Regions from separate parts of the Bradyrhizobium sp. CB3481 genome, predicted to be linked through region 2. Evidence: predicted binding sites of a transcription regulator. Region 2 holds the regulator's gene; each other region holds the start of a gene.
What was found. The regulator PhoB, encoded in region 2, activates phosphate uptake and scavenging genes when phosphate is short. The targets are predictions, from matches to a motif close to TGTCATNNANCTGTCAT.
Positions count from the first base shown of each region.

Region 1: the regulator PhoB is predicted to act here: its motif matches at 4,287-4,303, upstream of QA643_RS29235 (YbhN family protein).
Region 3: the regulator PhoB is predicted to act here: its motif matches at 2,342-2,358, upstream of QA643_RS22425 (RNA degradosome polyphosphate kinase).
Region 4: the regulator PhoB is predicted to act here: its motif matches at 1,689-1,705, upstream of QA643_RS31500 (alkaline phosphatase D family protein).

Region 1 covers NZ_CP121647.1:5,969,642-5,975,576, forward strand. Annotated here, with positions in the region: gene QA643_RS29220 (EAL domain-containing protein) at 1-1,811, opposite strand, end outside; gene QA643_RS29225 (MFS transporter) at 1,947-3,335, opposite strand; gene QA643_RS29230 (ferritin-like domain-containing protein) at 3,566-4,072, opposite strand; gene QA643_RS29235 (YbhN family protein) at 4,457-5,512, shown strand; gene QA643_RS29240 (hypothetical protein) at 5,609-5,935, shown strand, end outside.
Region 2 covers NZ_CP121647.1:704,817-710,751, forward strand. Annotated here, with positions in the region: gene pstA (phosphate ABC transporter permease PstA) at 1-389, shown strand, start outside; gene pstB (phosphate ABC transporter ATP-binding protein PstB) at 386-1,207, shown strand; gene phoU (phosphate signaling complex protein PhoU) at 1,218-1,934, shown strand; gene phoB (phosphate regulon transcriptional regulator PhoB) at 1,945-2,655, shown strand; gene QA643_RS03315 (GcrA family cell cycle regulator) at 3,017-3,529, opposite strand; gene QA643_RS03320 (aspartate aminotransferase family protein) at 4,033-5,241, shown strand; gene argF (ornithine carbamoyltransferase) at 5,241-5,935, shown strand, end outside.
Region 3 covers NZ_CP121647.1:4,600,627-4,606,561, forward strand. Annotated here, with positions in the region: gene purM (phosphoribosylformylglycinamidine cyclo-ligase) at 1-816, opposite strand, end outside; gene QA643_RS22415 (CDP-alcohol phosphatidyltransferase family protein) at 967-1,509, shown strand; gene QA643_RS22420 (DnaA/Hda family protein) at 1,608-2,285, shown strand; gene QA643_RS22425 (RNA degradosome polyphosphate kinase) at 2,432-4,630, shown strand; gene ppx (exopolyphosphatase) at 4,643-5,935, shown strand, end outside.
Region 4 covers NZ_CP121647.1:6,496,178-6,502,112, reverse strand. Annotated here, with positions in the region: gene QA643_RS31510 (indolepyruvate ferredoxin oxidoreductase family protein) at 1-1,048, shown strand, start outside; gene QA643_RS31505 (hypothetical protein) at 1,192-1,590, shown strand; gene QA643_RS31500 (alkaline phosphatase D family protein) at 1,772-3,349, shown strand; gene QA643_RS31495 (acetyl-CoA C-acyltransferase) at 3,743-4,915, shown strand; gene QA643_RS31490 (hypothetical protein) at 4,985-5,212, opposite strand; gene QA643_RS31485 (amidohydrolase/deacetylase family metallohydrolase) at 5,567-5,935, shown strand, end outside.

The DNA.
Region 1 (5,935 bases), 2.8 Mb from region 2:
TCCTCCGCCAGCGGAATGAAATTCGCCGGAGAGATCATGCCGCGCAGCGAATGATTCCACCGTGCCAGCGCCTCGAAAGCGACGACGACATCCTTGGCGACGTCGCGGATCGGCTGGTAATAGACTTCGAATTCCTTGCGGTGAAGCGCGGCGCGCAAATCGAGCTCCAGGAGCCGCCGGGCCTGCGCGCGGGCGTCCATCCCGGTCTCGAAGAAGCGATAGGTGCCGCGGCCGTCTTCCTTGGCGCGGTAGAGCGCAAGATCGGCCTTCTTGAGCAGCTCGTCGGGATTCTTGCCGTCCTCCGGGGCGAGCGAGATACCGATGCTGACGCCGATGACGAGCTGATGGCCGGCAACCTCGTAAGGCGCTGAAACCTGCTCCACCACATGGCTGGCAAGCAAGGAGACCGCCGACGGATCACAGTCGCTGCAGAACTGCACGATCGCGAATTCGTCGCCGCCGAGCCGCGCCACGGTGTCGTTCTCGGCGATGCATCCGCTTAAGCGGCGCGCGACTTCCTTCAGAAGGGCGTCGCCGACCGGATGGCCGAGCGAATCGTTGATCGCCTTGAAGTGGTCTAGATCGAGACAGAGCACGGCAAGCTGGTCGTTGCGCCTGGCCAGCCGCAGCGCCTTTTCGAGCTGCTCGCGGAACAGCGTGCGGTTTGGCAGATTGGTCAGCGCGTCATGGCGCGCCATATGCGAGATCTGTTCCTGGGCAGCCTGCCATTCGGTGATGTCCTCGAAGGTTGCGACCCAGCCGCCGCCCCGCATCGGCTGATCGACCACGCGAATCGAACGATCGTTGCGGGTAACCGTCCTCGTCACGCTCTCGCCGGCCTTGGCCGCAGCGATCACGCGGGCTACGAACTGATCGGGATCGCCATCCCAACGATTGAGCGCCTTCTGCTGCCGGAGCACGTCGAGCAGCAAACGCCCCTGCAGCGTCATGCCGGTTCGCCCCATCATTTCGGCATAGCGTTCGTTGTTCAGCAGGATCCGCCCATCCGCGTCGAACATGCAAAGTCCCTGCGACATGTTGTCGAGCGCGGTATCGAGCAGGACCTTCTGGCTATGCAGTTCGCCCTTGGCGCGGCGGTCGATCATCGCCGCCAGCAGCGACAGGCCGAGGATGGCGAAGGCCGCGACCGCGGTCAGGAACGAAAGCGCGGTCGGGGAAATCGACAGCCCGTCGCTGCCGAGCGTCGGGTTGGGAATGAGCGTGACGGCGCCCATCGCCGTGAAATGGTGCGAGACGATGGCGACTGTCAGCAAGCCGGTCGCCGCGATGGTGTGGATGGGATTGTCGCAGCGCGCGGCGACCAGAAGCGCGAGGCCTGCGAACAGGCTGCCAAACACGATTGAGGCCACAACGATGCCGGTCGACCACACGATGAACGCGGGCAGCTCGAGCGCCGCCATGCCGGTATAGTGCATCGCCGCGACGCCGCCGCCGATGACGACGCCGCCCAGGGCGATCACCGTCCGGCGCGTGCTCGACAGCGCGACGCAAAGGCCCGCGGCGACAATGAGAATCGCGAAGACCAGCGACAGCAGCGTGACCGGTATGCTGTATCCGGCGCCGGCGCCGGGATCGTAAGCCAGCATCGCGACGAAATGAGTGGCCCAGATTCCGCAGCCGCCGACTGCCGCATCGAGCGCGATCCAGACCGCGCGCGACCGGCCGCGCGAAGCCCTGGCGCGATGAAAGAGGCTGATGGCGACGGCGCTGGCAAGCCAGCAGATGGTGCCGGCCAGCACGACCAGGCGCCAGTCATGTTCAGTGGTGAGGCAAGTCAGGACGCGGTACATTACAGACCCCCATGGCCTGTAACAGCATTCCCATTGGTATATTTGGCGTAACCTTCGCGGCCCAGTTGCAGGGATGGTGAATGAATACCCCACCCGGCGGCCCACGCCGGCCGCCGAGATCAATGTGCGGGAACGTCAACGAGCTTCGCTTCGAGCGAAGTATCCTTTCCGATCGGTTACCGCCGATCCGCCCCACCAGATCGCGGCGGCAGCCGCGAGCAATACGCCGGCCGAAATCCCCAGCGAGGCGTGCAGGCCGCCCATGAACGCACCGGAGCGGCCGACCAGTGAGCCGAACAAGGCGACGCCAAGCACGCTGCCGGTTTGCCTGGTCGCGTTGAGCACGCCTGCGGCCACGCCCGAACGCGATTTTTCCACGCTGCCGAGCAGCGTCGATGTCAATGGCGGCACCAGCAATCCGAGACCGGTGCTCAGCGCGATCAATTGCAGGCAGATCAACCAGTAGCTGGTGCCGGCCTCGATTCCGAGCATCGCAAGACATCCGGCTGCCGAGAGCAGCGCACCGACCGCAATCGTGGCCGGCGCACCGATACGTTCGGCCAGCCGCGGGGCGATCAGATTGACCGGCAGCACCGCGCCCATCATCGGCACAAACGCGAGCCCGGTCATGAATACCGACAATCCGTTGATCTGCTGAAAGTAGAGACTGAGCACGAAGATCAATCCGTAGATCGCGACATTGACCAGCAGGCCGATCAGCGATGTCAGAGCAAACATCCGGTTTCTGAATAATGCGAGCGGCAGCATCGGTTGCGCCGCTCGCGCTTCGCGCCATACGAACAGGGCCGCAAAGGCCGCAGCCACGGCGAAACCTGCGATCACGAGCGAATGATTCCAGCCCAATGAGCCGGCCTCGATGATCGCGCCGGCGAGCGAGCCGAGCGCCACGATCGCGGCGATCTGGCCAGGCAAGTCGATCTCGCGTTCCGCCGTTCGCGTCGTCTCGTCGGCAAAACGCCAGGCGAGGTACAGGCCGGCAAGGCCGATCGGCAGATTGACGAGGAAGATTGAGCGCCAGCCGACCAGCGCGATCAGCGCGCCGCCGACGAACGGACCGGCCGTTAGCGCAAGGCTGGCGCCCGCGGCCCAGATGCCGACGGCGCGCCCGCGCGCCTTTTCTTCCCCATAGGCATGGCTGAGCAGCGCCAGTGAATTCGGCACCAGAATGGCCGCGGCCAATCCCTGAACGCAGCGCGCCAGGATCAGCACCGTGGCATTGGGCGCCAGCGCGCAGGCCACCGAGGCCGCCGTGAACATGGCAAAGCCCGCCATGAACACCCGCTTGGCGCCGATCCGATCGCCGAGCGCGCCGGCCGTCAATATGAAAGCCGCAAAGGCGATGGTGTAGGCGCTCACCACCCATTGCAGTTCGGTAACGCCCCCGCCGAGCGAAATGCCGATGGCATTGAGGGCGGTATTGACGATGGTGACGTCGAGCTGAACGACGCCATAGCCGAGACTCATCGCGGCGAGCGTCAGCGACGCTGCGAACCTGCTCGCCATCGGCGCGGCCTCGGAACGGGTCGACGCTCCGCCCGCCGGAACCGGTCTCAATCCGGAAGATAGGTTTGTCATGGCTTCACCCTTCAGGGGGCAACGCCGTTAATTTGGTGTCCGTTTCAACAAAACACTTCGTCAAAGCTCGAAGTGTGGGTGCAGCCGGCCGCTGGCGCGAAAAAGCCGCGCAGGGAAGAGGCCCTCGCGCGGCTTTTTGTCTCAACGCGGGCGAGCGATCAGCTTGCGGCGCGCAGGTTGACCTTGCCCTCGGCCAGCGAGGTCAGCTTCTTGTCGACCGTCTTTTCCTCATCGAGCGTCTGCTGCAGGATGGCGGCGCAGTCGTTGCGCCCGAGCTGCCGCGCCCATGCGATCAGGCTGCCGTAGCGGGTGATTTCATAGTGCTCGGCGGCTTGCGCTGCATTGATCAACGCAGCATCCAGCACATCCTTGTCCGCGATCTCGCCGGCCACATCGTCGGCTTCCTCGATGATGCCGTCGATCGCCGGGCAATCGACCGCCTTCGCCTGGGCGCCGTGCATGCGAAAGATTTCTTCGAGACGCTGCACATGCGTCTTGGTTTCATCGAGATGGCTCAAAAAGCCCTGCTTCAGCTGCTTGTCGGTAGCCTTTTCCGCCATTTTCGGCAGCGCTTTCACAAGTTGTTTCTCGGCGTAATAGATGTCCTGCAACTGATGGACGAACAGGTCGTTCATCGTCTTGATGTCTTTGGTGAAGAGTCCCATTGCCATGATCCTTTGTTGGGGGAACACGCAAGGCGCAGCTGTCCTGCCCGGCACGGCGCGCTCGCTGTTCGATGCTGATCAGAAACTAACCGGCCCCCGAAAAGGATGTTCCTAAGGCCTCGAAAACGCCGCGATGGAACGAGCGGGAAACTGCGGCAAAAACGGCCCGCGGAACGGACCTCCTTGCGACTCAAAATCGTTAACGTGGCGACATATGTGGGGCGTATGACAAAGGCGTCGAACGAAGCCAAAAGCCATGTTTGTCAAGGGCTGCACAAGGGCCCGATTTTGGCTTATGGATTTCGCGCACGGTGCCTCTGACCGTCGACTGTCGCTTGCGTGACAGGCCCATCTCTATGTTTTGCCGCCCCGCCGGGAGGATGAATGCATCGGCTGCTGACCGCGCTCCGGCGTGGCTTCAAGGAGAAGATTGGCTGGAAACGGCTGGGAATCGCCGCGAGTCTTCTCATCATAGCGCTTGCGATCACCCATCTGGTGCGCACCCTCAAGGGGGTCGACACCGGGGTTATTCTCACGGCCCTGACCGACATCGCCCCGCATCGCATCGCGCTGGCGGCGCTGTGCGTGGTCGGCGCATTTTGCACACTGACCCTTTATGATTTCTTCGCGCTGCGAACCATTGGCAAGAACCACGTTCCCTATCGCATCGCGGCGATGTCGAGCTTCACCAGCTACACCATCGGTCACAACATCGGTGCCACCGTCTTTACCGGCGGCGCGATCCGGTTCCGGATCTATTCGGACTACGGCCTGACCGCGATCGACGTCGCCAAAATCTGCTTTCTGTCGGGGCTGACCTTCTGGCTCGGCAATCTGTTCGTGCTCGGTATCGGCATGGCCTGGCACCCCGAGGCTGCATCGGCGATGGACTTGCTGCCGTCAGCCATGAACCGCTTGATTGCCCTTGGCTGCCTCGCCGGCATCGGCGCCTATTTCGTTTGGCTGCTCACGGGCGAAGGGCGGCGCGAGCTCGGGCAGAACGGCTGGAAGGTCGTGCTGCCCTCCGCCCGATTGACGCTGCTGCAGGTCCTGATCGGCGTGGTCGATCTCGGCTTCTGCGCCCTCGCCATGTATCTGTTGATGCCGATGACGCCGTATATCGACTTCGTGTCGCTGGCGGTGGTCTTCATCCTCGCAACCCTGCTCGGCTTTGCCAGCCACGCGCCCGGCAGCATCGGCGTATTCGACGCCGCGATGCTGGTGGCGCTGCCGCAGTTCGGCAGGGAAGAGTTGCTGGCGACACTGGTCGTATTCCGGATCCTGTACTTCCTGATCCCGTTCGGCATCTCGATTTCGATCATGGGAGCGCGCGAAGTCTGGCTCAGTCTGATACAACCCTGGCAGGAACGCCGCCGGCTCGCCCAGGCCTGTACCGCCAAGGCTCGGGTGCGGCAGATGATCAAAGGCCGGCAGCCGTGAGCCGGTAACGGCGTCGTTATCTGCGGCGGCTGGTCTTTTGTGGCGAAGCTGCCTCATTCTCTTATTTCTGCCTTACCGCTAACGTCAAACGGCGCCATGGCTGGAATTTTCTCTACTTTGATGCTGTCGGCTGCGCTGATTGCCGGCGCGCTATCAGGCGCGTTCACGTCCGCGGCGCAAGCCCAGACCGCCGGCGGCTACGGGCCGCTGCAGATTTCCTGGGAAGTGCGCAACCGCTTCCGCCTGTTCCGCGAGGAGCGGGATTTCCTGCTGCACGCCGAGACCGGGCGCGGCCGCAGCGTGCTGGCTTCCGAGCAGGCATTGGCGATTCAGAGCGACGGCCGCGGCTGGGCGCGCAACACCGTGAACCGCCTCTGCATCGATCTCGCCGGCCGCGTCAGCGAGCCCTGCACGCGCGACAAC
Region 2 (5,935 bases):
TGGTGCGCACCACCGAGGACATGCTGGGACTGGTGCCCAATCCGCTGCGCGAGGCCGCGTCCGCGCTCGGTATGCCCCGCTCGCTGGTGATCCGGCGCATCGCCTACCGCGCCGCCCGCGCCGGCCTGATTACCGGCGTGCTGCTTGCCACCGCCCGCGTCGCCGGCGAAACCGCGCCGCTGCTGTTCACCGCGCTGTCGAACCAGTTCTTCAGCCTCGACCTCACCAAGACGATGGCGAACCTGCCGGTCACCATCAACAATTTCGTGCAGAGTCCCTATGCCTACTGGAAGCAGCTGGCCTGGGCCGGGGCGCTCCTGATCACGCTTACCGTATTGGCCCTGAATGTTGGCGCGCGCATCCTTGGCGCCGAGAGGACATCCAAATGACCGAACTGTCCGTATCCGTGAGTAACGCGAGCGGTCCCGTTTCACAGATGCCGCTGCCGGACGCCGCGCCGAAGGTGACGGTGCGTGGCCTCAACTTTTATTATGGCGAGCACCACGCGCTGAAAAACATCAACCTGACGCTCGGCACCAACCGCGTCACCGCCTTTATCGGCCCGTCCGGTTGCGGCAAGTCCACGCTGCTGCGTATCTTCAACCGGATGTACGATCTCTATCCCGGCCAGCGCGCCACCGGCCAGCTGCTGCTCGACCAGACCAACATCCTCGATCCCAAGCTCGACCTCAATCTGCTGCGCGCCCGCGTCGGCATGGTGTTCCAGAAGCCGACGCCGTTCCCGATGACGATCTACGAGAACATCGCCTTCGGCATCCGCCTCTATGAGAAGATCTCGAAGTCCGAGATGGACGACCGCGTCGAGAAGGCACTGCGCGGCGGCGCGCTGTGGAACGAGGTCAAGGACAAGCTCAATGCCAGCGGCCTGTCGCTGTCCGGCGGCCAGCAGCAGCGCCTATGCATCGCGCGCACCGTCGCGGTCCGGCCAGAGGTGATCCTGTTCGACGAACCGTGCTCGGCGCTCGACCCGATCTCAACCGCCAAGATCGAGGAACTGATCCAGGAACTGTCGGAGGACTACACCATCGCCATCGTCACCCATAACATGCAGCAGGCGGCGCGCGTCTCCGACAAGACCGCTTTCATGTATCTTGGCGAACTGATCGAATTCGACGACACCAACAAGATTTTCACCTCGCCCGGCGATCGACGTACGCAGGACTACATCACCGGCCGGTTCGGTTGAGGAGACAGAGATGGGTTCCGAACACACTGCCAAAGCATTCGATAGCGATCTTCAGGAATTGACCCGTCTCGTTGCCGAGATGGGCGGCCTCGCCGAGCGCATGATTTCTGAATCCGTTGACGCGCTGGTCCGCCGCGACGTCACCCTCGGCTCGCGGGTCGTCGCCTCCGACGTCGAGATCGACCGTCTGCAGCATCTGATCGAGGAGCGCGCGGTGTTGACCATCGCTCGCCGCCAGCCGATGGCGATCGACTTGCGCGAAATCGTCGGCGCCATGCGCGTCGCCACCGACCTGGAGCGGATCGGCGACCTCGCCAAGAACATGGGCAAGCGCGTCGCGGCGCTGGAGAAGGATTTCCAGCCGCTGAAACTGATGCGTGGCCTGGAGCACATGACCGACCTCGTGCAGTCGCAGGTCAAGTCAGTACTGGACGCCTATGCGGCGCACGACCTGCCCGCGGCGATGGCGGTGTGGAAGGGCGACGAGGAAGTCGACGCCATCTGCACCTCGCTATTCCGCGAGCTGCTCACCTATATGATGGAAGATCCGCGCAACATCTCGTTCTGCATCCATCTGATGTTCTGCGCCAAGAACATCGAGCGGATCGGCGACCACGCCACCAACATCGCCGAGACCGTGTTCTACATGATCGAGGGGCAGCAGATTCTCGACAAGCGCCCGAAGGGCGACATGACGACGTTTGCTGCGACCATTCCCAATAGCTGAGGATGATAGGATGAGCGCACGCATCATGGTGGTCGAGGACGAGGAAGCGCTGACCACGCTGTTGCGCTACAACCTCGACGCCGAAGGCTATGAGGTCGAAACCGTTGCACGCGGCGATGACGCCGATACAAGGCTGAAGGAACGGGTGCCCGACCTCGTGGTGCTCGACTGGATGCTGCCGGGGCTATCAGGCATCGAGCTGTGCCGCCGCCTCCGCGCGCGGCCCGAGACCAAGCAGCTGCCGATCATCATGCTGACGGCACGCGGCGAGGAGAGCGAGCGCGTGCGGGGTCTTGCGACCGGCGCCGACGACTACATCGTCAAGCCATTCTCGGTGCCGGAATTGCTGGCGCGGGTGAAGGGCCTGCTGCGGCGCGCCAGTCCCGAGCGGCTCGCCACCGTTTTGACCTATGGCGACATCGAGCTCGACCGCGAGAAGCGCCGCGTCGCGCGCTCCGGCCGCCAGATCGACCTCGGCCCGACCGAGTACCGCCTGCTTGAATTCTTCCTGGAGCATCCCGGCCGCGTCTTCAGCCGCGAGCAGCTGCTCGACAGCGTCTGGGGCCGCGATATCTATATCGATGAGCGCACCGTCGACGTCCACATCGGCCGCCTGCGCAAGCTGCTCAACCCCGGCCGCGAGCAGGATCCGATCCGCACCGTGCGCGGCGCCGGCTACGCGCTCGATGATCGCTTCGCGAAGGCGGAGCAGCCGCAGTAGCGTTCCACGGCTATCTCCGCACCCTCAGCCGTCGTCCCGGCCCATATGCGCAATTGCGCATCAGGAGCCGGGATCCATAACCACCAATCTCGATTGTCGAAATGCGCTGGAGCCCCAGCGAGGCATAACCACGCGCAACGATGGTTATGGGTCCCTGCGTTCGCAGGGACGACGTCGTTGAGGCAGTTTGCTCTTAGCGCACACAGCCGTCGTCCCGGCCTTTGAGCCGGGACCCATAACCACCAATCTCGATTGTCGAAATGCGCTGGAGCCCCAGCGAGGCATAACCACGCGCAACGGTGGTTATGGGTCCCCGCGTTCGCGGGGACGACATCGTTGAAATAATCCCGCGCGCCCGCCCTTACCGCGTCGTCTTCGGCTGCTGCCGCCGCCGATCGGCAGCGGGCTGGTAGGCGATGCGCGAGTGGTGCGCGCAGTAGGGCAGGCCGGTGAGCGCCTTGCCGCCGCAGAAGAAGAATTCCGGGCTTGCGGGATCGCCGACCGGCCAGTGGCAGGTCGCTTCGTTCAGTTCGAGCAGCGACAGGCGCTGGCTCATCGGCACCACATTGTCGAAGGCAACCGGATCGGGCTCCAGCTCCACCTCGAAGGCGTGCGCGAGCGCGGTGTTGCCGCGCGACACCGGCCGCGATACCCGCATCATCTGCTGGGCGGCGGGGCGCGCCTTGCGCTGCCGCGGCGCGGCCGAGGAGGGGCTCTTGGCACGGCCGGACAGGCCCAGGCGGTGCACTTTGCCGATCACGGCGTTCCGCGTCACATTGCCGAGTTCCGCGGCGATCTGGCTGGCCGATAATCCGGCTTCCCAGAGCTTTTTCAGCTGCTCGACGCGATCGTCGGACCAGGTCAATACCGTCATCGTATGCTTCCCTTCGCGTCGCGCCGGCCAACCTGGGGCAGCGCCCGCGATGTCATTCGTCTCAAAAATCCCTGCGGTCAGAATCCCTTAGCCCTCGCCGGGCGCGATATGGGCGCCCGAACGTTTACGCTTTCACAAAAGACTCTTAAGGGATCAAAACTGCCGCACGAGATGTCGTACCCGACAGCCCAAACGCTACAATATGGCGTGACTCGGGCGCAAGAGTCCGCGCCCCGACGTCCACATGTTCTGACATCTAGGCATTCCACTGCGTGTTTTCCACCACACCGCAATCCTACGGATTCACCATCTTGCACTGCAGGAAAGGCCGTTCCATGGCGTGTTGACAGCGCCCCGCGCCCACATAGAATACCTCTCGCGTGCCGCCCTTAAGCGGCGGCACGTTTCGTTTCGCAAGACCGGCTGTTGCCGACTTCGCGCCAAGGCACGCGTGTGCTCCGCGGCAGGTCTTGAAGGCAGGTCTCAAACCTCAAGTGATTGTCATGACCAATAGCGCCACGTCGCATCTGCTCCCCGTCTTCGCCAGGGTCGATCTCGGCTTCGAACGCGGGGAGGGCTGCTGGCTGACCTCGACGAGCGGCGAGCGCTATCTCGACTTCACCTCGGGGGTCGCGGTGAATGCGCTGGGCCATTGCCATCCGCATCTGGTCAAGGCGCTGCAGGAGCAGGCGACAAAACTCTGGCACATGTCGAACCTGTTCAAGTCGCCCGACGGCGAGAAGCTCGCCGCGCGGCTCTGCGAGCAGAGCTTTGCCGACCTCGTCTTCTTCTGCAATTCCGGCGCCGAGGCGATGGAGGGCGTGATCAAGGTGGTGCGCCGCTATCACGCTTCCAAGGGACATCCGGAGCGCTACCGCCTCGTCACCTTCGAAGGCGCGTTCCACGGCCGCACCCTGGCGACGCTCGCCGCCACCGGCTCCGCCAAATATCTCGAGGGTTTTGGCCCACCGATGGACGGTTTTGACCAGGTGCCGCATGGCGATCTCGAAGCGGTGAAGAAGGCGATCGGCCCGCAGACCGCCGGCATCCTGATCGAGCCGGTGCAGGGCGAGGGCGGCGTGCGCTCGGCGCCGCAGGCTTTCTTCAAGGCGTTGCGCCAGCTTTGCGACGAGCATGGCCTGTTGCTCGCATTCGACGAGGTGCAGACCGGCATGGGCCGCACCGGCGATCTCTTCGCCTACAAGCGCGTCGGCGTGACGCCGGATGTGATGTCGCTGGCGAAAGCGCTCGGCGGCGGCTTCCCGATCGGGGCGGTGCTGACATCAGCGGAAGCCGGCTCCGGAATGACACCGGGCTCGCACGGCTCGACCTTCGGCGGCAATCCGCTGGCGATCGCGGCCGCCAATGCCGTGCTCGACGTCATGCTGAAACCCGGCTTCTTCGACCATGTGCAGAAGATGTCGCTGCTGCTCAAGCAGAAGCTCGCCTCGGTGGTCGACCGCTATCCTTCCGTGCTGTCGGAAGTGCGCGGCGAAGGGCTGCTCGTCGGCGTCAAGGCGGTGGTGCCCTCGGGCGATCTCGTCAACGCGCTGCGTGACCAGAAACTGCTGACGGTCGGCGCCGGCGACAACGTCGTGCGTTTCCTGGCGCCGTTGATCGTGACCGAGGCCGAGATCGATCAGTCCGTTCAGATGCTCGAAGGCGCCTGCGCCGCATTGTCGGGCGCGCAGCTCAAGAAGGCGGCGGGATGATGAGCAAGTCCGTCCGTCACTTCCTCGACATCAATGAAATGCCGTTGGATGAACTGCGCAACATGCTGGCCTTGGGCGCCGACATGAAGGCGAAACTGAAGGCGCATGAGAAGGCCAGGAAGCCGCTCGAAGGCAAGACACTGGCGATGATCTTCGAGCGTCCCTCGACCCGTACGCGGGTCTCGTTCGACGTCGGCATGCGCCAGCTCGGTGGCGAGTCCATCATGCTGACCGGCGCAGAGATGCAGCTCGGCCGCGGCGAGACCATCGCCGATACCGCGCGCGTGCTGTCGCGCTATGTCGATGCGATCATGATCCGCATCCTCAATCATGATGCACTGCTGGAGCTCGCCGCGCACGCCACGGTGCCGGTCATCAACGGGCTGACGCGGCGCTCGCATCCCTGCCAGGTGATGGCCGATCTGATGACCTACGAGGAGCATCGCGGTCCCATCGAGGGCAAGACGGTGGCCTGGACCGGCGACGACAACAACGTGCTGGCGTCCTGGGCGCACGCGGCCGAGCGCTTCAAGTTCAAGCTCAATGTCGCAACCCCGCCGGAGCTCGCGCCGAAAAAGGCGATGCGCGACTGGATCAAGGCGACCGGCGCGCCGATCGTGCTCGGCACCGATCCGGAAGCCGCCGTGCGCGGCGCCGATTGCGTCGTCACCGACACTTGGGTGTCGATGGGTGA
Region 3 (5,935 bases), 3.9 Mb from region 2:
GACGCCGAGATGCTTCGGCAGCACGCGCGGAATGTTGTCGGTGAAGCCGCCGCCGGTGATATGGGCGAGGCCCTTGATCGCGCCGGTCTCGCGGATCGCGCGCAGGCACGACTTCACATAGAGCCGCGTCGGCGTCAGCAGCGCGCCGCCGAGCGTCATGACCGGCGAGAACGGCGCCGGCGCATCCCAGGCAATCCGCGAGTGCTCCACGATCTTGCGGACCAGCGAGAAGCCGTTGGAGTGAACCCCCGACGAGGTCAGCCCGATCACGGCATCGCCCGCGGCGATATCGCCGCTGGGCAGCAGCGTACCGCGCTCGGCCGCTCCGACCGCAAAGCCCGCGAGGTCGTAATCGCCGTCCTTGTAGAGCCCCGGCATTTCCGCGGTCTCGCCGCCGATCAGGGCGCAGCCGGATTCGCGGCAGCCCTCGGCAATGCCGGCCACAATGGCCGCCGCGGCCTCCGGATCGAGCCTGCCGCAGGCAAAATAATCCAGGAAAAACAAGGGTTCCGCGCCCTGCACGACGAGATCATTGACCGACATCGCCACGAGATCGATGCCGATGCCGCCATGCAGGCCGGTCTCGATCGCGATCTTGACCTTGGTGCCGACGCCGTCCGTCGCCGCCACCAGCACCGGGTCCTTGAAGCCCGCGGCCTTGAGGTCGAACAGGCCGCCGAAACCGCCGATTTCGGCGTCGGCGCCGGCCCGCGCGGTGGCGCGCACCATCGGCTTGATGAGATCGACGAGGCGGTTGCCGGCGTCGATGTCGACCCCCGAATCGGCGTAAGTGAGCCCGTTTTTGCGGTCGTTCATGCCCAAATTCCAGTATGATGACGGCTGGTTACGAGGAATTCAGCGATCCTGCAATGGCTCGCAAGGGCCCAGCGCATATACTATGTAGATAAGAACCGGCAGAACCCGCCAGGGGCCGGATCTAAGGCCGGGAGCCGGGAAGCGACCGAGTTGAGTATTCCGAATATCATTACGCTGGGGCGCATCATTCTGGTGCCGGTCATCGTCTGGGCGATCGTGTCCAGCCAGATGGAAATTGCCTTCGCGATCTTCGTCATTGCCGGGGTCAGCGATGCCATCGACGGTTTCCTCGCCAAGCGCTTCAACATGTCGAGCGAGCTCGGCGCCCTGCTCGACCCGCTCGCCGACAAGGCTCTGCTGGTGTCCATCTTCGTCGCGCTCGGCATCTGGGGCGCGGTGCCGCGTTGGCTGGTCATCCTTGTGGTGTCCCGGGACATCATGATCGTCGCCGCGGTGATCGTGTCATGGCTGCTCGACAAGCCGGTCGCGATGAAACCGCTGATGGTCTCGAAGCTCAACACCGTGGCGCAGGTGGCGTTCGCGGCGCTGGTGCTGGCCTCGCTCGGCTTCGATTTCAGGCCGGCGCCTTATGACGTGATCCTGATGGGATTCGTCACGGTCTTTACCTTGGCTTCCGTCTCGCTCTATCTCGTCGAATGGGTGCGGCACATGAGCACGATCGAAGCGCGCTAGCTTCTTCTGTTATTTTGATGCGTTTTCTTCACGCCACCCGGTAGCCATTTCGCTTGAAAACGCTATGAATGCCCAAAGATTCCGGCCTGGAGACCTGCGTGGCAGTTCGCGTTCAACCTCGTCAGCTTGCCTTCGCGCTGCCGCATGCGGAGAGCCTGACCCGCGACAATTTCCTGGAAGGTCCGGCCAACGAGGCCGCGCTCGCGCTGATTGAAAGCTGGCCGGACTGGCCGAACCGCGTCATGCTGCTGGTGGGACCGGAAGGCTCCGGCAAGAGTCACCTTGCGGCGATTTGGGCCGAACAGGCCGGCGCGCGTTCGACGGCGGCACATGCGCTGAACCCCACTTCCGTGCCGGGTGCGCTGGCTACCGGAGCGCTGGTGGTCGAAGACCTCAAACCCGCCGACTTCGACGAACGCGCGATATTTCATCTCCTGAACCTGGCGCGGGAGGATGCGGCCTATATCCTGATCACAGCGCGCGTTCCGCCGTCGGCCTATGAGATCGAGCTGCGCGATCTCCGTTCCCGCCTGCGCGCCGTACCCGTGGTGTCGCTGTCGCCGCCCGATGATCTCCTGCTGCGCGGCCTGATCGTCAAATTCTGCGCCGACCGGCAAATGAGCATCGACGAAACGGTCGTCAGCTACCTCGTCAGCCGGATCGAGCGCTCCTACGCCGCCGCCCGTCAGGCGGTCGAGCTGTTGGATACCGAGGCGCTGCGGCTCGGCCGGCCGGTTACCCGGGCCCTGGCCGTGGAACTCCTGCGCAACATCTGAGCGGTATCCCGTGCTGCCTGCCGCCGCCTTGACGGTGGATTTGGGCGGAACATCAATGTCATTGAAACGTCATCGGAATATCACATGGTGTCGACGCATCCCTGATTTAAGCGTCTGCGTCCTCGCCCGAGATGGATCAAAGCCTCATGGAATCGGCACAAGTTATTGAAATAAAAGAAAAAGAGACGCCTGCCGAGACAGTTCCCGCGATCGCCGCCAGCCCGGAGCGCTTCATTAACCGCGAGCTGTCCTGGCTGCATTTCAACCGCCGCGTGCTCGAGGAATCGGTCAATCCCGGCCACCCGGTGCTGGAGCGGGTCCGCTTCCTGTCGATTTCTGCCAATAACCTTGACGAGTTCTTCATGGTCCGCGTCGCCGGTATCAAGGCGCAGGTCCGCGAAGGCATTGCCGAACGCAGCCCCGATGGGCTGACGCCGTCCGAGCAGCTCGCCCTGATCAACAAGACGGTCTCGGAACTCGCCTCCGACCAGCAGGCGATCTGGCGCGACCTGCGCACGACGCTGTCGGACACCGGCATCAAGCTGGTCGACGGCCACGACTTCACCAAGGCGGAGCGGAGCTGGCTGGAGGATCACTTCCTCCACAACATCTTCCCGCTGCTGACGCCGCTCGCGATCGATCCCGCGCACCCCTTCCCGTTCATTCCGAGCCTCGGCTTCACCATCGCCCTGCAATTGTCGCGTACGTCAGACGGCAAGGCGATGAACGCGCTGATCCGCATGCCCGGCAAGATCGACCGCTTCATCCGCATGCCTGCGGGCAAGGATGGCGCCGTGCACCTGATCCCGCTGGAGCAGGCCACCGGCCTGTTCATCGGCCGCCTGTTCCCCGGCTACACGGTGAAGGGCCAGGGCGCCTTCCGCATTATCAGAGACTCCGAACTCGAAATCGAGGAAGAGGCCGAAGATCTGGTTCGCCTGTTCGAGACTGCGCTGAAGCGTCGCCGGCGCGGTTCGGTGATCCGCCTGGAGATGGAAGCCAAGATGCCGGAAGCACTGTGTGCCTTTGTGCGGCAGGCGCTTGCGGCGGCGGATGACGAGGTCTTCCTGGTCGACGGCGTGCTGGCGATGAACGAGCTCTCGCAGCTCACGCGGCTCGACCGTCCCGACCTCGAATTCACGCCTTACGTGCCGCGCCACCCCGAGCGGGTGCGAGACCATGGCGGCGACATCTTCGCTGCGATCAGGCAGAAGGACCTGATCGTCCATCACCCTTACGAATCCTTCGACGTCGTCGTGCAGTTCCTGCAGCAGGCCGCGCGCGATCCCGACGTCGTCGCCATCAAGCAGACGCTCTATCGCACCTCGAACAATTCGCCGATCGTGCGCGCCCTAGCCGAGGCAGCTGAGGCCGGCAAGTCGGTGACGGCGCTGATCGAATTGAAGGCGCGGTTCGACGAAGAGGCCAATATCCGCTGGGCGCGCGACCTCGAACGCGCCGGCGTGCAGGTCGTGTACGGCTTCCTCGAACTGAAGACACACGCCAAGCTGTCGATGGTGGTGCGGCGCGAGGGCGGCAACCTCACGACCTATGTGCATACCGGCACCGGCAATTATCATCCGGTCACCGCGCGCATCTACACCGACCTGTCATACTTCACCTCGGACCCGATCATCGGCCGCGATGCGGCCCGGGTGTTCAATTATATCACCGGCTATGCAGAGCCCAGCGACATCGAGCGCATGGCCGTGTCGCCGTTGACGCTGCGCAAGCGCATCATCGAACACATCAGGGGCGAGACCAATCACGTCCGGCACGGCAAGCCCGGCGCGATCTGGATGAAGATGAATTCGCTGGTCGACCCCGACATCATCGACGCGCTGTACGAGGCTTCCCAAGCCGGCGTGTCGATCGAGCTGGTGGTGCGCGGCATCTGCTGCCTGCGGCCCGGCGTGCCCGGCCTGTCAGACAATATCCGCGTCAAATCGGTGATCGGCCGCTTCCTGGAGCACGGCCGCATCTACTGCTTTGGCATGGGTCAAGGCCTGCCCGGCCCCAAGGCGGCTGTGTATATCTCCTCCGCCGACATGATGCCGCGAAACCTCGACCGCCGCGTCGAGGTGCTCTGTCCGCTGCAAAATCCCACGGTACATCAGCAGGTTCTCGAACAGATCATGGTCGCGAACCTGAAGGATACCGAGCAGAGCTGGCAGTTGTTGCCGGATGGGTCGTCAACGCGTATGAAGGCCGCGAAAGGCGAAGAGCCGTTCAACCTGCACAATTATTTCATGACGAATCCGAGCCTGTCTGGTCGTGGAAAGTCTCTCAAGGAATCCTCGCCGCGCCGCCTCACGCGCCGCAACGAGCGTCAGCAATCGTCTTAAGGGGCCGCGGCCGTGAAGCGGCCGCGCAAGCGCGCTTCCAGCGTCGCCGTCATCGACATCGGTTCGAACTCGGTTCGTCTCGTCGTCTATGAGACGATGGCGCGCAGCCTCGTCACCATCTTCAACGAGAAGGCGTTGTGCGGCCTCGGCCGCGAGGTGCAGAGCACCGGCCTGTTGGCGGAAGACGCCGTCACCAAGGCGCTGACCGCGCTGCGGCGGTTCCGGGCGCTGTGCAGGATTCAGCAGGTCGGCCGCGTGTTCGCGATCGCGACCGCCGCCTGCCGCGACGCCAAGAACGGCCCGGACTTCATCGCCAAGGCCGAGCGCATCTGCGGCGCGCGCATTCAGATCCTGTCGGGACCACGCGAGGCCAAACTATCCGCGCTCGGCGTCGTCTCCGGCATCCACAATCCCAACGGCATTGTCGGCGACCTCGGCGGCGGTTCACTCGAACTGATCGACGTGCAGAACACCCGCGTCCACAGCGGCGTCACGCTGCCGCTCGGAAGCCTGGCGCTGCAGGACCTCTCGGACAAATCCTTGAAGCGCGCCGAGCGCATCGTTCGCGACGCGCTGTCCGGCGTCGCCCAACTCAAGGCCGGCAGTGGTCGCACCTTCTATGCGGTCGGCGGCACCTGGCGCGCGCTGGCGCGCATCCACATCGTGCAGAGCGGTTATCCGCTGCGCGTGATGCACGGCTATTCGATACCGGCTTCCGACGCGCTCGATTTCGCCAGACGTCTGCGCCGGCTTGCCGCCGCCAACATGCTCGCTGACATCGAAGTGGTTGCGGATGCCCGGCGCCCGCTACTGACCTATGCCGCGCTGGTGCTCGAATACATCATCCGCATCGGCCGTCCCAAGGAAATCGTGTTCTCGACCTTCGGCGTGCGCGAAGGCCTGCTTTACGAGATGCTCCTGCCAAAGGAGCGCGCCAAGGATGGATTCATCTGCGCCGCGCAAACCCTGAACGGGTTATTGTCGCGCTCGGCGCGCCATGCCGAGGAACTGGTGGCCTGGACCGATCGCCTGGTGCGCGTCGTGAGGCTGCGCGAGACCGAGGAAGACCGCCGCCTGCGCCACGCCGCCTGCCTGCTCTCCGATATCGGCTGGCGTGTGCATCCCGACCACCGCGGCGAGGAAACGCTGAGCCTGATCACCAACGGCAATTTCGGCTCGATCAGCCATCAGGGCCGCGCCTTTGTCGCGCTGTCGGTGTTCTATCGCTATGCCGGTCTCAGCGAAGAGAACGAGCCGCCGGAACACATCCGCGAGCTGCTGACTCCGGCGATGGACGAGCGTGCC
Region 4 (5,935 bases), 2.2 Mb from region 2:
GCGCGGCGTGACGCGGGCGATCGTCAATGCCGACCTGCTGCCGACCGCAAGCTTCGTCATCAACCCCGACATCGATTTCGAGGCGGGGACGATGCGGGATACGCTCAATGAGGCCGTCAGCGCCTCTGATCTCGACATTCTCGATGCGACCGGGCTTGCCACCGCGCTGATGGGCGACAGTATCGCTACCAACGCGTTCATGCTCGGCTTTGCGTTCCAGCGCGGCGCCATCCCGCTGTCGCTGGCGGCGATCATGAAGGCGATCGACCTCAACGGCGCGGCGATCGAGATGAACAAGCTCGCTTTCTCCTGGGGCCGGCTCGCGGCCCACGACCTGCCGCGCGTCGTCAGCGCGGCACGCTTCAAGAGTTCGGGCGCGGCGCCGGCCAGGCGGACGCTCGATGAGAGCATCGCTTTCCGCGCCAAGTTCCTGACTGACTATCAGGACGAGGCCTATTCGAAACGCTACCTCGCCGAGGTCGAGCGTATCAGGGTGGCGGAGGCCAAGGCCGCGCCGGGCTCGCATGAACTCACTGAAGCCTTCGCCAAGGGCCTGTTCAAGCTGATGGCCTACAAGGACGAATACGAAGTCGCCCGGCTCTATTCCGACGGCGAGTTCGCAAAGTCTTTGAGGGACCAGTTCGACGGCCAGCCGGGCGTCAAGGTCAGCCTGGCGCCGCCGCTATTGGCGACGCGCGATGCGGTGACCGGGCGCCTGCAAAAGCGCGAGTTCGGCCCGTGGATTTTCACCGCCTTCGAGCTCCTCACCCACTTCAAGTTCCTGCGCGGCACCAGGCTCGATCCGTTCGGCTACACCGCCGAGCGGCGGATGGAGCGTGTGCTGCCGGGTGAATATTCCGCGATGATCTTCCGTCAGCTCGACCGGGCCAAACCGTATGATTGGCCGCGGCTAGTAGCGCTAGCGAAATCCGCGGAACTGGTTCGCGGCTACGGCCATATTAAGGAAGCTAATGTCGCCAAATACCGCGCTGAGTGCGCACGGCTGGAAGCGGCGATCGGCCAGCCGGTGGCGCAGGCGGCCGAGTAGCGATCTTCATCCGGCACGTGAACTTTTCCACAGCGGGGATCACGCATCGCTGACCCTGCGGCAGGAACCGGCTGGAATTATCCGGCCGGCTTCCTACATGATGCCTGTTCTTCAGTTTTTGATTGGATTTCAGGAGACCGCTGATGGTCCTGAAAAGCGCTTTTGCGGCTGTGCTTTGCACGGGGCTCCTGATGTCGGGCAGCGCCGCGCTGGCGGATGAGTATCGCGCGGGCGAACTGTTCAGCCTCGATCCTTCGAGCGCTCTGCTCTCACCAAAGCGGCTCGGTCCGGAGACGCAATTCGCGCCCGTCCGCATCGAAGCGCGAACCGATCGCAAGCCGGTGAAGACCGAGCGCGTGGTTGTCCGTAAAACTCCGGAGCGCAAGGTGCAGGTCGCGCAGACGCGCGCCGAGAAGCCACGCGGCATGGCCCGCACCAAGCTGGCGCGTCGCCACTCCAATCCGCTCGACGCCCAGGCGCGCGATACGCGGATCCAGACCTGGCCGTGCAATTCAGGCGGCATCTGCGACTGGCAGCGGTAGCATTTCGTAGGATGGGTAGAGCGCAGCGAAACCCATCAATCATTTGCGCGGAGCCATGATGGGTTTCGCTGCGCTCTACCCATCCTACTCATCTTCACCTTCATCCACCTGTCGTAAAACCTTCGGCCAGCATTCAAATTGCTCGGGCACACCGTCGTCGTGATTCGACGAGGGTGCTTCGATGCCGATTGCGATTCGCGCCGGGCAAAGCCTGAACCGGCGTCAATTACTGGTCCGCTCCGCCGCAACATGCGCCGTCACCGGTCTCGGCAGTCTCGCCAGACCCTATCTTAGCCGCGCCGCCGACCGGCCGCTGATCACGAGCGGCATTCAATCGGGTGACGTCTCGGATCATTCCGCCGTGATCTGGGCACGCGCTGACCGCGCCGCCCGCATGCAGGTGGAGTGTTCGACATCGGAGAATTTCAGCAGCATCCTTTCAACCGCTTCCGCCAACGCGATGCCAGACCAGGATTTTACTTCCAAGGCGCTGCTCGACGGCCTGCCGCCCGGGCAGGACATTTTCTATCGCGTGCGATTCGAAGACATCGATGGGCAGGGGCTCGCAGGCGAGATGCAACTCGGGCATTTCCGCACCGCGCCTGTGGCGCGCAGCTCAGTGTCGTTCGCCTGGTCTGGCGATACCACCGGGCAGGGCTGGGGCATCGACGAAAGCCGTGGCGGGATGCGGACTTACCGCACCATGCTCGACAACCGTCCGGACTTCTTCATCCATTCCGGCGACCACATCTATGCGGACTGTCCGGTGGAGCGGCAATTGAAGCTGCCGGATGGCGGGACCTGGCGGAACATCGTCACCGAGGAAAAATCCGTGGTCGCGCAAACGCTCGCGCAGTTCCGCGGCAACTACAAATACAACTGGCTCGACCAGAACTTTCGCGCCTTCCATGCCGCCGTCCCCCTGTTCGCGCAATGGGACGATCATGAGGTGACCAACGACTGGGCGCCGGTCGGCACGGCCGACGGGACCGGCTATGCCGAGGACGGCTCTTCGCTGCTGGTGGCGCGGGCGCGCCGCGCGTTCCATGAGTTCATGCCGATGCGCGCCGTAGCAGCGCAAGAGGATGACCGGATCTACCGCAAGATTGCCTACGGCCCGCTGCTCGACGTCTTCATGATCGACATGCGCAGCTACCGCGATTCCACCTTCAACAAGGGCGACCAGAGCGGGGCCTGCATCCTCGGCGCGGCGCAACTGGCTTGGCTGAAGCGCGAACTGGTCGCATCCAACGCCACCTGGAAGGTGATCGCCGCCGACATGCCGATCGGCCTCGTCAGCGAGGACGCCATCGCGCTCGGCAACGGCCCGCCGGAGCGGCGCGAGCACGAGATTGCCGATCTGCTGTCGTTCGTGAAGCGCGCTGGCATCCGCAACATCGTTTGGCTGACGGCCGACATGCACTATACCGCCGCGCATCATTACGATCCGAACCGTGCCGTCTTCCAGGATTTCGAGCCGTTCTGGGAGTTCGTCAGTGGTCCGCTGCATGCCGGCACCTGGGCGCCGGCCCCGCTCGACGATACGTTCGGCCCGAAGGCGATGTTCCAGAAGGGCTGCAGCGGCGAGAACCTCGCGCCCTGTTACGGCATGCAGTTCTTCGGCCGCGTCGACATCGACGGCAAGACCGAGGTGATGACGGTGACGTTGAAGGATGTCGACAACAGCGATCTCTGGTCGGTCGATATCGAACCGCGTCCGGATGCGCGGCCCGGCCAGATCATGGCGCAGCACATCTGAGGCGCGGCCTCAGGGCCTCACAACGAGATAGCCGCCGACTACCATCAGCACGGAGAGCGCAATAACCACGCCAAGCACGGCGGCGATGATCGCAGGCAGCTCGTGAGCATCCAGCCATTGTCGCAACGCCCTTACCATCGCACCCCCACATGATCTTGATTTTCGCCGCAGCTTGCGCGCCAGCGATTTCAATAGCGGTCAATTTCGCTCAGTGAAATAGCCCACCCATGCGTCTTTCGTCGCGCACCCTTGCCGAACGAGGGGCGTTGTGCAAATCCCGGCTTCGGGCCGGCTTGCGGGCTAATTCTGTTCCGCATGCCGGAATTCGGGTTTTGGCTACACACGGGCGCGGCCCCAGTCCATACTGGATCGCACCACAGGGAGGTCTTTCAAATGCGTGAAGCTGTCATCGTTTCCTATGCGCGCACGGGGCTGGCGAAGTCCGGCCGCGGCGGGTTCAACATCACGCCGCCGATGTCGCTGGCGGCCCACGCCATCAAGCACGCGGTGGACCGCGCCGGCGTCGACAAGGAATATGTCGAGGACTGCTATCTCGGCAATTGCGCGCATGGCGCGCCGAACATCGGCCGCCAGGCCGCGCTGCTCGCCGGCATGCCGAAATCGACCGCGGGCGTTTCCGTAAACCGTTTCTGCTCGTCCGGCCTGCAGACGATCGCGATGGCCGCCAACTCGATCCGCTCGGACGGCGCCGATTGCATCGTGGCCGGCGGCGTCGAAAGCATCTCTATTCCGGGCGGCGGATCGCCCAAGGAATCGATCGATCCGGAGCTGCTCAAGGTCGCGCCTGATATTTTCATGGCGATGATCGACACCGCCGACATCGTCGCCGAGCGCTACAAGGTCAGCCGCGAATACCAGGACGAATATTCGCTGGAATCTCAGCGCCGCATGGCGGCCGCGCAGCAGGCCAACAAGTTCAAGGACGAAATCGTCCCGATGAAGACCAAGATGAAGGTGGTCGACAAGGCGACGAAAGCCGAGAGCATCGTCGACTATGTCGTCGACCGCGATGAGTGCAATCGCCCGGAGACGACGCTCGAAGGCCTCGCCAAGCTCGAGCCGGTGAAAGGTCCCGGCAAATACGTCACCGCCGGCAATGCCAGCCAGCTCTCGGACGGCGCGGCGGCGGTGGTGTTGATGGAAGCCAAAGATGCCGAGAAGCGCGGCCTCAACCCGATGGGCCGTTTCGTCGCCTGGGCGTCGGCCGGCTGCGAGCCGGACGAGATGGGCATCGGCCCGATCTACGCCGTGCCGAAGCTTTTGAAGCGCCACGGTCTGAAGATCGACGACATCGACCTCTGGGAGCTGAACGAGGCCTTCGCCAGCCAGTGCCTCTATTCCCGCGACAAGCTCGGCATCGATCCGGAGAAGTACAACGTCAACGGCGGCTCGATCGCGATCGGCCATCCCTTCGGCATGACCGGCGCGCGTCTCACCGGCCACATCCTGCAGGAGGGCCGTCGGCGCAAGGCCAAATGGGGCGTCGTCACGATGTGCATCGGCGGTGGCCAGGGCGGCGCGGGCCTGTTCGAAATCTATAGCTGAGCCCTCGAAGCAGCGCACAGTAAAGAAAATGGCTCCGCGAGGAGCCATTTTCCATTTCAGGTGTCGGCCTCAGTAGCGATACTTCTTGATCACCACGGTCCTGTCGCCATGACCATGCCGCCATCCGCGATGGTAGCCGCGGTCGCGCCGGAATTCAGCACGCGCGCCGTAGTGGGGGTGATGATAGCCATGGTGATAGCCGCGCTTCTTGATGATCACCGTCTCAGCGCTTGCAATCGACGGCGCCGCGATCGCGAGCGCGCCGAGTGCAGCGACGATATATGCAATACTCTTCATTCCAAGTCTCCTCCAATTGAGCTGACATAAAACTTCAGATCGCGAGGAACGTTCCGGCGGAATTGGAAGAGAATTCTGAACGCCTGTTCAGATACATGGACCGCGCGACTTTTGGCTCATTTCGCAGGATGGGTAGAGCGCAGCGAAACCCATCGTCTGCGCCTGTCGCGATTGATGGGTTTCACTCCGTTCTACCCATCCTACGGCAGGACGCTGCTGGGCGCCGTCAGCCTGCCCACTCAGGAATGTCCGGCGCCACCGTGGGCTTCGCATGGGCGACGCAGGCCCGGCTTGCGGAACGCCGAGGGGCGGCGCATCATCGCCGGACAAAATAACATCAGGGGGAGCGCTGCGATGACGGGGTTTTCACGCCGTGATTTTCTGGGCCTGACGGGGGCGGCTGCCTTTGCCGCCATGTCCGGCCGCGCCGATGCCGCGATGGGGCCGAACGACAAGTTCGACCTCGTGATCAAGGGCGGCGACGTGCTCGATCCCAGCCAGTCGCTCCGCGGCAAGCGCGACATCGGCATCCGCTGGGGCGTGGTCGAAGCGGTCGAGAACGACATTCCGGCAGCCCGCGCCGCCAAGACCATCGACGCCTCGGGCAAGCTGGTAACGCCCGGGCTGATCGATCTGCATTCCCACGTCTACCCTTACGGCTCGGCAATCGGCATTCCCGCCGATGAACTGGTGCAGGCACAGGCCACCACCACGGTGGTGTCG